DNA from 2 places in the Achromobacter sp. 1011791174 genome. Region 2 is predicted to be linked to the other one. Evidence: riboswitches for the same ligand, from Rfam matches in the RefSeq annotation. Region 2 holds a riboswitch; the other holds the start of a gene.
The links. A riboswitch is a leader RNA that binds a small molecule or an ion and turns the genes downstream of it on or off. The one in region 2 is predicted to bind glycine.
Positions count from the first base shown of each region.

Region 1: another riboswitch for glycine. It lies ahead of gcvT (glycine cleavage system aminomethyltransferase GcvT); the one in region 2 lies ahead of AC6LJ5_RS23385 (D-amino acid dehydrogenase).

Region 1 covers NZ_JCBANH010000145.1:2,656-10,136, reverse strand. The annotation lists gene gcvT (glycine cleavage system aminomethyltransferase GcvT) at 36-1,136, opposite strand; glycine riboswitch at 1,217-1,351, opposite strand; glycine riboswitch at 1,381-1,475, opposite strand; gene AC6LJ5_RS28895 (ZIP family metal transporter) at 1,585-2,478, opposite strand; gene AC6LJ5_RS28890 (superoxide dismutase) at 2,504-3,118, opposite strand; gene AC6LJ5_RS28885 (BaiN/RdsA family NAD(P)/FAD-dependent oxidoreductase) at 3,308-4,513, opposite strand; gene AC6LJ5_RS28880 (arginine/lysine/ornithine decarboxylase) at 4,537-6,798, opposite strand; gene AC6LJ5_RS28875 (hypothetical protein) at 7,056-7,481, opposite strand, start outside.
Region 2 covers NZ_JCBANH010000084.1:8,931-16,411, reverse strand. The annotation lists gene AC6LJ5_RS23390 (MFS transporter) at 1-293, shown strand, start outside; gene AC6LJ5_RS23385 (D-amino acid dehydrogenase) at 365-1,591, opposite strand; glycine riboswitch at 1,638-1,719, opposite strand; glycine riboswitch at 1,723-1,824, opposite strand; gene ampC (class C beta-lactamase) at 1,997-3,163, shown strand; gene AC6LJ5_RS23375 (3-hydroxybutyryl-CoA dehydrogenase) at 3,228-4,241, opposite strand; gene AC6LJ5_RS23370 (NAD/NADP octopine/nopaline dehydrogenase family protein) at 4,243-5,340, opposite strand; gene AC6LJ5_RS23365 (hypothetical protein) at 5,523-5,987, shown strand; gene AC6LJ5_RS23360 (AraC-like ligand-binding domain-containing protein) at 6,019-6,996, opposite strand; gene AC6LJ5_RS23355 (spinster family MFS transporter) at 7,213-7,481, shown strand, end outside.

The sequences.
Region 1 (7,481 bases), on a different contig from region 2:
CGGGCCTGCCGGCCGGCGCGCGCGAAGCTTCGAGTTTACGAGTGTTCGACGGCTTTGCCGTTACGGACAAATGGCAGCTTGCAGACCAGGGCGGGCACCCACTTGCCACGGATGTCCACCTCGACCGTGTCGCCGGGAGCCACGCCCACGGGCAGGCGGGCGAAGCCGATGGACACGCCCAGCGTGGGCGACATGGTGCCGCTGGTCAGCTCGCCCGCGCCCTGCTTGGCGCGCACGGCCATGTGGGCGCGCATCACGCCGCGCTCCTGCAGCTTCAGGCCCAGGAAGGCGGCCGGGGTGGCGAATTGTTCCAGCGCGTCGCGGCCGATGAAGCGGCGCTCGGCGTTCTTCAGCGACACCGTCCAGGTCAGGCCGGCCTGGTCGGGCTGGATCAGCTCGTCCATGTCCTGACCGTAGAGATTCATGCCGGCTTCCAGGCGCAGCGTGTCGCGCGCGCCCAGGCCGCAGGGACGCACGCCTTGCGCCGCCAGGTCGCGCCACAACGCGACGGCCTGCGTGGCGGGCAGCACGATCTCGAAGCCGTCCTCGCCGGTGTAGCCGGTGCGGGCCACCAGCGTGTCGTCGCCCACCTGGGCGGCCACGAAGGGCGTCAGCGGTTCGCTGGCGGCCTGCCAGGCCGGACGCGCGGCCCAGACCTTGGCGCGGGCGTTCGGGCCCTGCACGGCGATCATGGCCAGGTCGCGGCGCGGCGCGATGGCCACGTCGAACTTGCCGGACTGCCGGACGCGCTGCATCCAGGCGATGTCCTTGTCGGCGGTGCCGGCATTGACCACGACGCGCCACTCATCGGCGGCGAAGAAATAGATGATCAGGTCGTCGATCACGCCGCCCTGCGGATTGAGCATGCAGCTGTACAGCGCCTTGCCCGGCACGGTCAGCTTGGCCACGTCGTTGGCGACCAGGCGTTGCAGGAAGGCGAAGGCGTCCGGGCCGGTCACGTCGACGTTGAGCATGTGCGAGACATCGAACATGCCGGCGTCCTGGCGCACGGCGTGGTGCTCTTCCAACTGCGAGCCGTAGGCCAGCGGCATGTCCCAGCCGCCGAAGTCGACCATTCGGGCGCCGGAGGCGATGTGTTCGTCGGCCAGCGGGGTGCGTTTGAGGGTTGCGGACATGCGCGGGAACTCCGGAGCGGCAGCGTTGCCAGGGTTGCGGAAAGCCGCCAGCGGACACGCGTCCACGGCACGGCTGAATCTTCCGCCCCTCTGTCCTTTTGCCTGAGAGTTGCCCCGCGTGGCGGGTGTGCACCTTCGGCGCCTGGGCTGCCCGCTACGTCCCCATTCGGGACGGCCTGAAAGGCGCGGCGCCAGGTCTCTCCAGAGTGCTGTTTTGCCGCGTCGACCGAAAACCGGGACAGGGCAAGCATGGACGGTATGGGTTACCTGAGCGATTCCGGGCGAATTGCGCCTTCGGCGGCGGCCAGCGTGATGGCCGCTCTCTCCCGCAACATGCGTGACAGCGGCGCAAGCATACATCGAAACCCCGGGCGCCGGAAAGCGAGGAAACCCGGCAGTCCGCGCGCCGTTCGGGCGGCCGCGACAGACCGGGAGCAAGCCGCCGCCACTAACCCAGCGCGGTGTCCAGCAGCATCATCAGCACGAAGCCCAGCATCAGCCCGCCGGTGGCATGGACCTCGTGTCCCTTGCGGTGCGATTCGGGAATGATTTCATGGCTGATGACGAACAGCATGGCCCCGGCGGCAAAGCCCAGTCCCCACGGCAGCAAGGCCGCCGACCAGCCCACCACGGCAGCGCCCAGCACCGCGCCCAGCGGCTCGACCAGGCCCGACAGCATGCCCAGCGCCACCGCGAAGGCGCGCTTGTAACCGGCGGCCATCAGCGCCACCGCCACCACCAGCCCTTCGGGAATGTCCTGGATGGCGATGCCGGTGGCCAGCGCCGTGCCGCGCAGCGGGTCGTTGCCGGCATAGCCCACGCCGATGGCCAGCCCTTCGGGCAGGTTGTGCAGCGTGATGGCGAACACGAACAGCCAGGTGCGGCGCAGGCGATGCGCCTCGATGCCTTCCCTGCCCTTGATGAAATGCTCGTGCGGCAGGCAGCGGTCCATCAGCAGCAGCACCGCCGCGCCCAGCAGGATGGCGGCGCCCACCAGGATGCCGGCGCCCCAGGGGCCATGCCCCAGCTCGCCCGCCGCGGCGATGCCGGGCGCCACCAGAGAGAAGGCGCTGGCGGCCAACATCACGCCGGCGCCAAAGCCGTACAGGCTGTCCTGCACCTTCTGCGGCAAGGTCTGGGCGAACAGCACGGGCAGCGTGCCCAGCGCGGTCGCGGCGGCGGCCATCATGCCGCCCAGCAGCGCGTCGGCCACGTGCGGCGCGCGCACGTCCAGGCAGACCCAAAGCTGGTACAGGGCCAGGCAGGACACCAGCACGGCCAGCGTCCAGATGCTGACGCTGGTGGCGGCCGGCCGGATCCGGTGTCGGCTGAATGTGTTCATGGGCGCCTCGCTGGCCTAACCGCGATCAGCCCACGGCGGCGGCGTAGCGGCGCGCCACCTCGGACCAATCGATCACGTTGTAGAACGCGCCGATGTACTCGGGACGGCGGTTCTGGTACTTCAGGTAGTAGGCGTGCTCCCATACGTCCAGGCCCAGGATCGGGGTATTGCCGTGCATCAGCGGGCTGTCCTGGTTGGCGCTGCTCTCGACCACGAGCTTGCCGGCCGGCGTCACCGACAGCCAGGCCCAGCCGCTGCCGAAGCGGGTCAGCGCGGCCTTGGTGAAGGCTTCGCGGAAAGCGTCCAGCCCGCCGAGGTCGGACGCGATGGCCTGCGCCAGCGCGCCGTCGGGCGCGCCGCCGCCGCGCGGCGACATCACGGTCCAGAACAGGCTGTGGTTGGCATGGCCGCCGCCATTGTTGCGCACCGCCGCGGTGATGGCGGCGGGCAGCTGGTCCAGCCGCGCCACCAGCGACTCGACCGGTTCATCGGTCGACAGGCCGGCGCCTTCCAGGGCGGCGTTCAGGTTGTTGACGTAGGTCTGGTGATGCTTGCCGTGATGGATCTCCATCGTCAGCGCGTCGATGTGCGGCTCCAGCGCGTCATAGGCGTAGGGCAGCGCGGGCAAGGTATGGGCCATCAGATGTCTCCGTCAGATCGTCCCTCGGTGGCGGGAACGAATCACTATCAAAAACACAAATGATATTTATTTTTATTTGATATCACAACGGGATTGTCACAATCCGCGCGATAAGGCCGGCCTATCGCCGCCGGACGCGCGCCCGGCAGCGGCCGTCCGCGGCCTCCCGGCGCCGCCCGATTCCGTCCGCTACAGCGCCTTGCCGCAGGCCACGCCCGAGGCCCAGGCCCACTGGAAGTTGTAGCCGCCCAGCCAGCCGGTCACGTCCACGGCCTCGCCGATGAAGTACAGGCCGGGCACGGTGCGCGCCTGCATGGACTTCTGGTCCAGCCCGCGCGTATCCACGCCGCCGCGCATGACCTCGGCCTTCTTGTAGCCGGCCGTGCCGCTGGGCGTCAGCGTCCATTGATGAATGTCCTGGGCCAACCCGCGCAGCGTCTTGTCCGGCGCATCGGCCAGTCTCAAGGCCGCCAGTCCGGGCTTGCCGCCCTGCTCCGCCAGCGCCAGCCAGGCGTCGGCCAGCCGCTTGGGCCACAGCCCGGCCAGCACCGTGTGCAGCTGCTGCCGGTTTCCGGACTTGGCATCCAGCAGCTCGGCGGCCAGGTCACGGCCCGGCGCCAGGTCCACCACGATGGGCTCGCCCGGCTTCCAATAGCTGGAAATCTGCAAAATCGCCGGCCCCGACAGCCCGCGATGCGTGAACAGCAGGTCTTCGAGGAATTCGCCGCGCGCCTTGCCCTGCCCCGTGGACAGGCTCACTTCCAGCGCCACGCCGGACAGCGCCGACAAAGGCTGCCATTGCGCCGCGTCGAAGGTCAGCGGCACCAGCGCGGGCCGTGGCTCGACGATTTTCAGGCCGAACTGGCGCGCGATCTTCAGGCCGAAATCGGTGGCGCCCAGCTGCGGGATCGCCATGCCGCCGGTCGCCACGACCAGCTTGGCCGCACGGATGAGGCCCTGGCTGGTGCGCAGCTCGAAGCCCTGCTCGCCGTGGGCGATCTCGGCCACCGAACAGCCCATGTGCCAGGCCACCCGGCCTTCGTCGCACTCGGCGCGCAGCAGCCCGATGATGGATTCGCTGGAATCGTCGCAGAACAGCTGGCCGCGATGCTTCTCGTGCCAGGACACGCGATGGCGCTTGAGCAGCGCCAGGAAATCCTGCGGCGTATAGCCCGCCAGCGCCGAACGGCAGAAGTGCGGGTTCTCGGACAGGAAGTTGGCGGGGCCGGCGCCGAGATTGGTGAAATTGCAGCGGCCCCCGCCGGAAATGCGGATTTTCTCGGCCAGGCGCTCGGCGTGGTCCACCAGGACCACGCGCAGGCCCCGCTGGCCAGCCACCGCGGCGCACATCATGCCCGCGGCGCCGGCGCCCAGCACGGCAACGTCAAACAACATCGGAGCTCCGGATCCTTGCGGGATCACTCTTCCTTCAGGCAGTCGACGTAGTAGCGCTTCTCGCCGTCCTCGCCCACTTCGTCGGCCAGGCCGTGGATGTAGGTCTCGAAGCCCGGGAAGCGCTCGTTGAACTCGCGCGCGAACTGCAGGTACTGCACGATGGTGCGGTTGAAGCGCTCGCCCGGGATCAGCAGCGGAATGCCCGGCGGGTACGGCGTCAGCAGCACGCCGGTGACGCGGCCTTCCAGCTTGTCGATGTCGACGCGCTCGACCTCGCGGTGCGCCATGCGGGCGAAGGCGTCGGACGGCTTGAGCGCCGGCACCATGTCGCTCAGGTACATCTCGGTGGTCAGGCGGGCCACGTCGCGTTCGCGGTAGGCCTCGTGGATCTGCTGGCACAGGTCGCGCAGGCCCATGCGCTCGTAGCGGCGATGCACCTTGCAGAAATCGGGCAGGATGCGCCACAGCGGCTGGTTGCGGTCGTAGTCGTCCTTGAACTGCTGCAGCGCGGTCAGCAGCGTGTTCCAGCGGCCCTTGGTGATGCCGATGGTGAACAGGATGAAGAACGAATACAGGCCGGTCTTCTCGACCACCACGCCGTGCTCGGTCAGGTACTTGGACACCAGCGCGGCCGGGATGCCGGTCTCGCCGAAGCTGCCGGACATGTCCAGGCCCGGGGTGATGATCGTGGCCTTGATCGGGTCCAGCATGTTGAAGCCTTCGGCCAGGTCGCCGAAGCCGTGCCAGTGCTCGTTGGACTCCAGGATCCATTCATCGCGGTTGCCGATGCCTTCGGACACCAGGCGGTTCGGGCCCCAGACCTTGAACCACCAGTCGTTCTTGCCGAATTCGGATTCCACCTTGCGCATGGCGCGGCGGAAGTCCATGGCTTCGCGGATGCTTTCCTCGACCAGCGCGGTGCCTCCGGGCGGCTCCATCATGGCGGCGGCCACGTCGCAGGACGCGATGATCGCGTACTGCGGCGACGTGGACGTGTGCATCAGGTACGCCTCGTTGAACACGTTGCGATCCAGCTTGCGGGTCTCGGACTCCTGCACGATGATCTGCGAGGCCTGCGAAATGCCGGCCAGCAGCTTGTGCGTGGAGTGCGTGGCGAACACCATCGCGTCTTTGCTGCGCGGGCGGTCCTGGCCGATGGCGTGCATGTCCTGGTAGAACTCGTGGAACGCCGCGTGCGGCAGCCAGGCTTCGTCGAAGTGCAGCGTGTCGACGTGGCTGCCGAGCTGTTCCTTGATCATTTCGACGTTGTAGATCACGCCGTCGTAGGTGCTTTGCGTCAGCGTCAGGATGCGCGGGTTCTTGTTGACGGCCTCGCGCGCGAAGGGATTGGCCTCGATCTTCTTGCGGATGTTGTCCGGGTGGAATTCTTCCAGCGGGATCGGGCCGATGATGCCCAGGTGATTGCGCGTCGGGCGCAGGAACACCGGGATCGCGCCCGTCATGGTGATGGCGTGCAGGATCGACTTGTGGCAGTTGCGGTCCACCACGACCACGTCGCCGGCGGCGACGTTGGCGTGCCACACCACCTTGTTCGAGGTGGACGTGCCGTTGGTCACGAAGTAGCAGTGGTCGGCGTGGAAGATGCGCGCGGCGTTCAGCTCGGACTCGGCCACCGGGCCGGTGTGGTCCAGCAGCTGGCCCAGTTCATCCACGGCGTTGCAGACGTCGGCGCGCAGCATGTTCTCGCCGAAGAACTGGTGGAACATCTGGCCCACGGGGCTCTTCAGGAAGGCCACGCCGCCGGAGTGGCCGGGGCAGTGCCAGGAATACGAGCCGTCCTGCGCGTACTTCACCAGCTCGCGGAAGAACGGCGGCGGCAGGCTGTCCACGTAGCTGCGCGCTTCGCGGATGATATGGCGCGCCACGAACTCGGGCGTGTCCTCGAACATGTGGATGAAGCCGTGCAGCTCGCGCAGGATGTCGTTCGGGATGTGCTCGGACGTGCGCGTCTCGCCGTACAGGTAGATCGGGATGTCGGCGTTGCGAAAGCGCAGCTCGCCGATGAAGGCGCGCAGGTTCTTGATCGCGCTGGCCACGTCCTCGGGCGAGTCCACGTCGAACTCTTCATCGTCGATCGACAGGATGAAGGCGCTGGCGCGGCTCTGCTGCTGCGCGAAGGAACTCAGGTCGCCATAGCTGGTCACCCCGATCACCTCGACGCCCTCGGCCTCGATCGCGGCGGACAGGGCACGGATACCAAGACCGGACGCGTTCTCGGAACGGTAGTCCTCGTCGATGATGAAAATGGGGAAGCGGAATTTCATGCAGGCGCTCCTGGGGCAAGGCAAACGGACGCGTATAAGGGACGCGAGTGTACTGCGGTAAATAAACCGCCTGGGGATAGGCGGCGCGTAAGCCCGCCGGGGTGCGGGAATGGCCGAATTGTAGGGCGCTTTTTCTTTCAGTCCCAAGGCAATCCGCCCCGGGGCGCTCGCAGCGGCCCGCGGGTGTTGCGCATATGCCCCGCCGGGCGCGCCAGCGGCGTCGCGGCAGGCCGCCGCGACGGCGGGAAAACGGGGATCTAGCGCAGGGTCAGGGGCTCGCCGGCATGCAGGGCCGCGATGAAACGTTCGAAGTAAGGCGGGATGGCCTCGGCCTGCCCGTAACGGATACGCCGCTCGACCTTGGCGATGGCGGCCAGGCAGACCTGGGCGCCGGACTCGCCGCAGACCAGCACCACCGGGTCCTCGTCGTCGCAGACTTCGTACAACCCGCCGTGCTCGCGCCGCGCCACCTCGTACAGGTAGGCGGCCGCGCCCACGGTCTGCATCGGCGTCAGGGCCAGCGCGCCGACGTGGGCGGCCTCGAGCGCGGCATCCAGCGCATGGATGCTGCCCGGCGTGTAGTCCAGCCCGGCGCCGTCCGAGCCGGCGGCCTGGACGAACTCCTGGGCGGCGGCGGCCACCCGCGCCACGAACTCCGCCTGGACTTCGTCGCGCCTGGCTTC
Region 2 (7,481 bases):
TCGGCAATCCCGTGCTGGCGATGGCCGCGCTAAGCGTATCCGCCATCGGCGTGCTGGGCGCGTTTCCCGTGTTCTGGGCGATTCCGGCGGGTTTCTTGACCGGCACGGCCGCCGCCGGCGGCATCGCCTTCATCAACTCGGTCGGCAACCTGGCGGGCTTCGCCACGCCCTTCATGATGGGCTGGATGAAGGAATGGACCGGCGGCGTGGCCGCCGGCCTGTACGTGGTCGCCGCCATGCAGCTGACCTCGACCGCGATCGTCGCGCTGGCGATGCGCCGACTGGCGCGCTAGCGCAAGGCGACGGGCGGCGAGCCGCTGGCGGCGAACGGCGGTCCGCCGGTTGCGGCCGCGTCCGCGTCGTCTCAGTGCGGCCGCAACCGTTCGCCGACGCTAGCCGCCAGCAATTGCGCGGTGGCCGCCGACAAGGTCCAGCCCAGGTGGCCGTGGCCGGTGTTGTAGAACACGCCCGGCCGCTTGCCCGGACCCACGCGCGGCATCATGTCCGGCGTCATCGGGCGCAGCCCGCACCAGGGCACCACGCGCGCCGTCCTGACGCCGGGGAAGTGGCGGCGGGTCCAGTCCACCAGCGGCTGCACGCGTTCGGCGCGGATGTCCAGGTTGTAGCCGTTGAACTCGGCGGTGCCGGCCACGCGGAAGCGGTCGCCCAGCCGGCTGGTGACGATCTTGGCGGCCTCGTCGAGCAGGCTGACGCGCGGCGCGGCCTCGCGGCTGGCGGCGTCGTCCAGGTGCACGCTGATCGAATAGCCCTTGACCGGATAGATGTTGACCGTGTCGCCCAGCTGCCGCGCGAAGCGTCGGCTGGCCGCGCCGGCGCAGACCACCACGGCGTCGGCCTGGTGCCGGTCGTCGCCGCCGTCCGTGCCGGCCAGGTCCAGCGCGTAGCCCGTGCCGTCGGCCGCGATCGCGGCGACGTCGGCGTCCTGCACGAAGCGCACGCCCAGTCGCTCGCAGGCCTGGGCCAGCCCGCGCGTGAACTTGTGGATGTCGCCGGTGGCGTCGGACGGCGTGTAGAAGCCGGCGTGGCAGGCCGTTTGCAGCGCCGGCTCGATGTCGCGAGCCTCCTCGGGCGTGACCGCGTAGCGTTCCAGGCCGCCTTCGCGCAGCAGCTCGTTGCCGCGTCGCGCGGCCTCGAAGCTGGCGGCGTCGTGGTAGATGTGCAGGATGCCGCGCCGCTCCAGGTCGAAGTCGATGCCTTCGGCCTCGGCCATGTCGTACAGGTGCTGGCGCGCCTCGATCGCCAGCCGGGTGGTGGCGATGGTGTTGCGGCGGTGGTTGGGGATCTGGCGCATGAATTGCAGCAGCCAGGAATACTTGTGCCAGCTGAAGCGCGGATTGAGCAGCAGCGGCGCGTTGCTGCGGCCCAGCCAGCGCAGACCCTTGAGCACGGTGGCGGCGCTGTTCCAGACCTCGGCGTTGCTGGCCGACAGCTGGCCGCCGTTGGCGTAGGAGGTTTCCATCGCGGGATAGCGCTGGCGGTCGTAGACGGAAACGTCGTAACCCTGCTTGCGCAGGACGTAGGCGGACGTGACGCCGGTGATACCGGCGCCAATGATGGCGATGCGGGGCATGATTGCTCCAGATGGCGTGGCGACGGCCGGCCGGCCGCTGCACCCCATCTGTCCCGGTACCTGAGAGCTTTGCCCGGCGCGTGCCGGGGTTCCCCTTCGGTGGGCGCGCAATGCGCCTCTCTCCAGATCGTCTACACCGCGCAGTCCTGTCTGCCTGAGAGTTTCCGGGGCGGTTGCTCCGTCGGCGCCCGCCGCGCGGCCGGGCCGGGGCGAGTCTCTTCTGCGGGGTGTTTGCTACGACCGTGGCAGGATAGCCAAATATTTCGCGTCCTGGAATTCAGGGTTAGTACCAGTATGGGCGTGGCGGCGCTACCATCCTGGGTTCGCGCGGGGCGCGCGCCGGCATGCCGGTCGCCGCCGCCTGGCCCCGCCCGCCTTGCTTGCGCTGTTTTCCGGGAGTTCTCCATGCGCCTGTCCGCCTTGTTCCGCCGCTGCCTGCTGGCCGTTGCCCTTGCCGCATCGCTGCCCGCGTCGGCGCTGTCCCCCATCTACGACGCCGACGCCCGCGTGCGCGCGGCCGTGCTGACGGTGATGAAGCAGCATGAAATCGCCGGCATGGCGGTGGCCGTGACCCGGCAGGGCGAGCAGCATTTCTACAGTTTCGGCCTGGCATCCTGGGAGACGCGCGTCCCGGTCACCAACGACACGCTGTTCGAAGTGGGCTCGATCAGCAAGACCTATTCGGCCACCTTGGCCGCCTATGCGCAGGCGCTGGGTCGGCTGTCGCTGGCGGATCCGGTCGAGCGCCACGTGCCCGAGCTGGCGGGCAGCGCTTTTGGCAAGGTCTCGCTGCTGGGCCTAGCCACGCACACGGCGGGCGGCTTTCCGCTGCAGGTGCCTGACACGGTGCGCGACCGCGCCCAGCTCATGGCCTATCTGCAGGCCTGGCAACCCAGCTACGCGGAGGGCACGCGCCGCACGTATGCCAATCCCAGCATCGGCATGCTGGGCGTGGCCACCGCCAATGCCATGGGCCAGGCCTATGTGCCGCTGATGCAGGGCACGCTGTTGCCCAAGCTGGGCCTGCCCAGCACCTATCTGCAGGTGCCGGCCGACCAGATGGCGCGCTACGCGCAGGGCTACGACAAGCGCAACCAGCCGGTGCGCGTGAGTCCCGGCGTGCTGGCCGACGAGGCCTACGGCGTCAAGACCAGCGCCCGCGACCTGCTGCGCTTCGTGGAACTGAACCTGGGCGGCACCAGCGGCGACGCCAAGCTGGATCAGGCCATCGCCGACACGCACCGGGGCTACTTCGAACTGGGCGGCATGACGCAGGACCTGGTGTGGGAGCAGTATCGCTATCCGGCGCCGCTGGATACCGTGCTGGAAGGCAATTTCAACACGGTCGCCTTCGAGACGCACGACGTGCGCGCGCTGCGTCCGCCGCTGGCGCCGCGCGCCGACGCCTGGATCAACAAGACCGGCGCCACCAATGGCTTCGGCGCCTACGTCGCCTTCGTGCCGGGACGCCGGATCGGCATCGTGATCCTGGCCAACCGCAACTATCCCAACGCCGATCGCGTGCGCCTGGCCTATGAGGTGCTGGATGCGCTGGAGACGGGAGGCCGTTGAGCAGGCGCGTGGGGCAGTCGCGGCGGCGGGCGCTGCCTAGGCCGGTCCGCCGGACGGTCTCCGGTCAGGCGGCCGGCGCCGCGCCGGCGCCGGCCCCGTTCAGCGCCGAGCCGCAGCGCGGCAGCAGGCCCAGCAGCGCCAGCCGGTCGCGCAGCTGCTCCAGCCGCTGCATCCGATACGCGTCCACGTCCACGCCGGCGTAGTCGTAGAAGCCCTGGCCGTCGCGCAAGCCGTTGCGGCCCTGTTCCATGTTGCGCGCGATCACGTCCGGCGCCGCGAAGCGCGGGTCCAGCGCGCCGGCCAGGTAGCGCGAGGCGTAGTAGAGGATGTCGCCGCCGCCCCAGTCGATGAATTCCAGCAGGCCCAGCACCGAGAAGCGCAAACCGAAGCCCAGGCGCACGGCGGTGTCGATGTCCTCGGCGCTGGCCACGCCTTCCTCGACCATGCGGGCCGCCTCGTTCATGGCCAGCGCCTGGATGCGCGGCACGATGTAGCCGGCGGACGGCGCGCACATCACCGGCGTCTTGCCCGCCATGCGCAGCAGCTCCAGCAGCTGGTCGGCGGCGGCATCGCGGGTGGCGGGGCCCCGGCTGACTTCCAACAGCGGGATCAGGCTGGCCGGGTTGAGCCAGTGCGCGTTCAGGAAGCGTTCCGGATGCGCCGTCAGCGCCGCCAGTTCGGTGACCAGGAAGGTGGACGTGGTCGATGCCACCACGGCGTCGGCCGGGCAGGCCTCGTCCAGCCAGCGCAGCGCGTCACGCTTGGCGTCCAGGCGTTCGGGCACGGCCTCGAACACCGCGCGCGCCGCGCGCAGGTCGGCGGCCGCATCGTCCCTCGCGCGCAGCCGCAGCCGGGCCAGCGCGGCGTCGGCCTGGTCCTCGCTCAGCACGCCCAGCCGCGCGAGCATGCCCAGCTCGGCGCGCACGGCCGCGCGGGCCGCGTCGTGGACGCGCGCCTGTTCATCGGCGGCGCGGGGCTTGAGGTCGATCAGTGACACCTCCAGGCCGGCGATCAGGTAGGACGCGGCGATGCCCTGTCCCATGCGGCCGGCGCCGATCACGCACAAGGGGGCGGCCATCTCAATAGCCCTCTTGCAGCAGCGCGCGCATGTCGGCGCGCGACAGCGCGGACAGGCCCAGGTTCTCCAGCGTGCGGCCCTCGGCGTACAGGTCGCGCCCGGTCAGCGCCGAGGCCAGGGCCAGCAGGCCCTGCGCCACCGGCATGGGCACGCCGGCCCAGCGGCCCGTCGACACCAGGAAGGACAGCCCCAGCCGCGTGTCCTCCAGCATGTAGCGGTGGCGGTGCAGGTCGATGGTCTCGCGCCAGTCGCCGCTGTCGGTCAGGCGGCCATGGGCGCCGCGCCCGTACATCCATTCATCGCCTTCCTTGGCGTAGTGGTCGGCCAGCGGGAAATGCGGCGCGCCATAGCCCAGCGCCTCGCGCAGCGCCACGCGCTCGGCGTCCAGCGCATCGGTCACGGCGCGGATGGCCGGCTGGGTGCCTTCGTTGTGGATGTCCCAGCGCTCGAAATGCTGCAAGGGACCGGCGTTCATCAGGATGAGCGGCGGGTGGATGATGGGGCCGGCATTCATGAGCGCGCCGGACAGGCCGTCGCCCGCCGGCTCCACGCTGGGATAGGCCTGGGCCAGCCGCCGCAGCGCGGCATCGGCCAGCCGAAGGGGGAAGACGCCGGTGGGCAGGCGCGTGGCGTAGCCGCTGATGACCACGCGCTGGCCGTGCTTGCGCGCCAGGTAGGGCAGGGTGCCGGTCTCGGCATAGGCGACCTGCGCGCGGTTGCCGGCCTGGCGCTGGGCGCGCGCGAACAGCTGGCAGCCGAAGGTGCCGGGCGGCAGGAACACCACCTGCCCCTCCTCCAGCAGCGGCGCGAGCCGGGGCGCCAGCTCGTCGTGCGTGGTGGCGGGCAGCGGAATGACGATCAGCTCGGCGCCCTGGACCGCGTCGCGCAGTTCGCGCGCCAGCCGCAGTTGGCCGGGGCCGTCGCCGATGGCGATGCGGCGGGTGCCGCGATAGTCGGTGACCTCCAGCCCGCCGGCCTTGGCCAGCGCGGCGCTGGCCTCGGCGTCGCGCCGCCACCAGCGCACCTCGTGGCCTTTTTCGTGCAGGTCCGCGGCGGCCGCGTAGCAGCCGTGTCCGCCTCCGATGACAGTGACGCGCATGATCGTGCTCCTTGATGACGATGCGACGATCCTAGCGGCGCGGATGGCGGCCGGTCTGCGCCGAACGCGCAAGCGCCGTTCCATTCCGGCAAGGGATTCGGGCCGGCCTGGCGGTGTGCTACAAACCACGGCGGGCGCATGCTCCAATTCTCGACATCGCTTTCCAACAGGTCGTCAGCATCATGAAAATCCTTGCCGCAGCGCTATTGAGCCTTTCGTTCCTGGCGGCTTCCGCCGTTGCCGGAGCCGATGCCAGCGCCGATCTCAGTCCCGACACAAATCTGGACGAGGCCGAGCTCGTGGCGACGCTGGAGGGCGGGCATTGGCGCTCCGGCGATGCGAAGGGCACTTACCGGGTGATCCTGGAGAACGTGGGTTTCGAGCACGTCAGCTGCCGCGTCTGGATCGAGTGGCTGGCCGATGCCAGGTCCGGCGGCGCCAAGTCCGGCCAGCCGCCGCGCGTCGTGGCCCGGGTGCCTTACGCCGAGATCTCCAACGGCTTCTGGTCCTGCGGACCGAAGCGCAACGGCCTGTCGGGCGTCACGCTGACCATACCCGCCAAGCATGCCTATTCGGGCGAGGCCCGCAAGTTCCAGGCGGTGCTGGGCGCGCCGGGCGAATACCGCCATCGCGGTGCCGGCGGCTGAGCCCAGGCGCGGGCGGCGGCCCGTGCCGGCGCTAGCGGCCGCGCAGCGTGTCCGACGGCCGACAGCCGTAGCGCTTGCGGTAGTGGCTGGCGAAGTGGCCGAAGCTGGTCACGCCGTGGCGCAGCAGGATGTCGGTGACGTTGTCGCCCGGCCCGGCCTGTTCCAGCGCCGCGTGCACGCGCGCCAGCCGCAGGCCGCGGATGTAGTCGATGGGGCTCTGGCCCAGGAAGCGCGCGAAGCCGTTCTGCAGGGTGCGCGTGGACACGCCGGAGAGCGCGGCCAGCTCCGCCAGGGTGACGGCTTCGTCCAGATGGCTTTCGATGTAGTCGCGCGCGCGCCTGACGTGCAGCGGCAGCGGCTGCCGGCGCTCGGCGCGCAGCGCGTCGCTGTAGTTGTGCGGCAGCTGCATCAGCAGCAATGACATCAGGTAGTCCGGGAAGCCCGCCGCCAGCGCCGGCGCCAGCCGGTCGATGTCGGGGTCCTGGTGCAGCCGGCACAGATAGTCCAGCGTCTGGCGCACCGCCGCCATGCCCGACGAACCTTCGGCCACGTCCACGTCGAACACCAGCGGCGCCCTGAGCGGACGCTCCAGCAGCTGTTGCAGGCGGCGTTCCAGCGCCGGCCGCTCCACCCGCAGGATCAGGCTGCGGCAGTCGCTGCCGACGCGGATGAGGCTGCGTTCGGAGGGCGAGGAGACGGTCAGGCTGCCGGCGCGGATGGCGGCGCTGCGGCGACCCAGCTCGACCATGCCGCTGCCGGCCAGCGTGGCGCGCACCAGGTAATAGCTGGCGATATCGCCGGCGTCGATCTCGACCTCGGCGCCATAGCGCAGGTCGAACAGCGCGGCGCTGCCGAAATACACGCCGTACAGGCGCGACTGCAAGGGATTTCCCTGAGGCACGCGCATCTGGTGCGACCACAGGTGATGGCTGACCTGATCCCGGATCTCGGCCATGTTGGCCGAGTCGAGCAGGCAATGGCGTTGCAGCGGAATCGAGTCTTGGAACATGCTTTCCTGCGCCCCGGGAACAGTGCTTGCGCGCCCCGTATAGAGCCGCGCCCGGCAAAGGCCTACAACTGACGGACCAGGCCGCGCCCGCCGGGCCGGCCTGGGAACTCCAGGACGGGCGCCGCGCGGCGGCCGGACCTGGCGCACACAAGCAGGCGATGCGCGGCCGGCCGGAACAAGGCTGGCGCGACAGCGCCGCCACGCAAGGGAAAAGACATGACTGGCGATATCCCCGACAGCGCGCCCGCGCGCCGCTACGCCTACGAATGGTACGTGGTCCTGGTCTGCATGCTAGCGTACATATTTTCCTTCGTCGACAGGCAGATCCTGGCGCTGATGATCGAGCCGATCAAGCGCGACCTGGGCCTGAGCGACACGCAGTTCAGCCTGCTGCACGGGCTGGCATTCTCGCTGTTCTACGCCTTCATGGGCATCCCCATCGCGCTGTTGGCCGACCGCTATTCGCGGCCGCGCATCATCGCCAT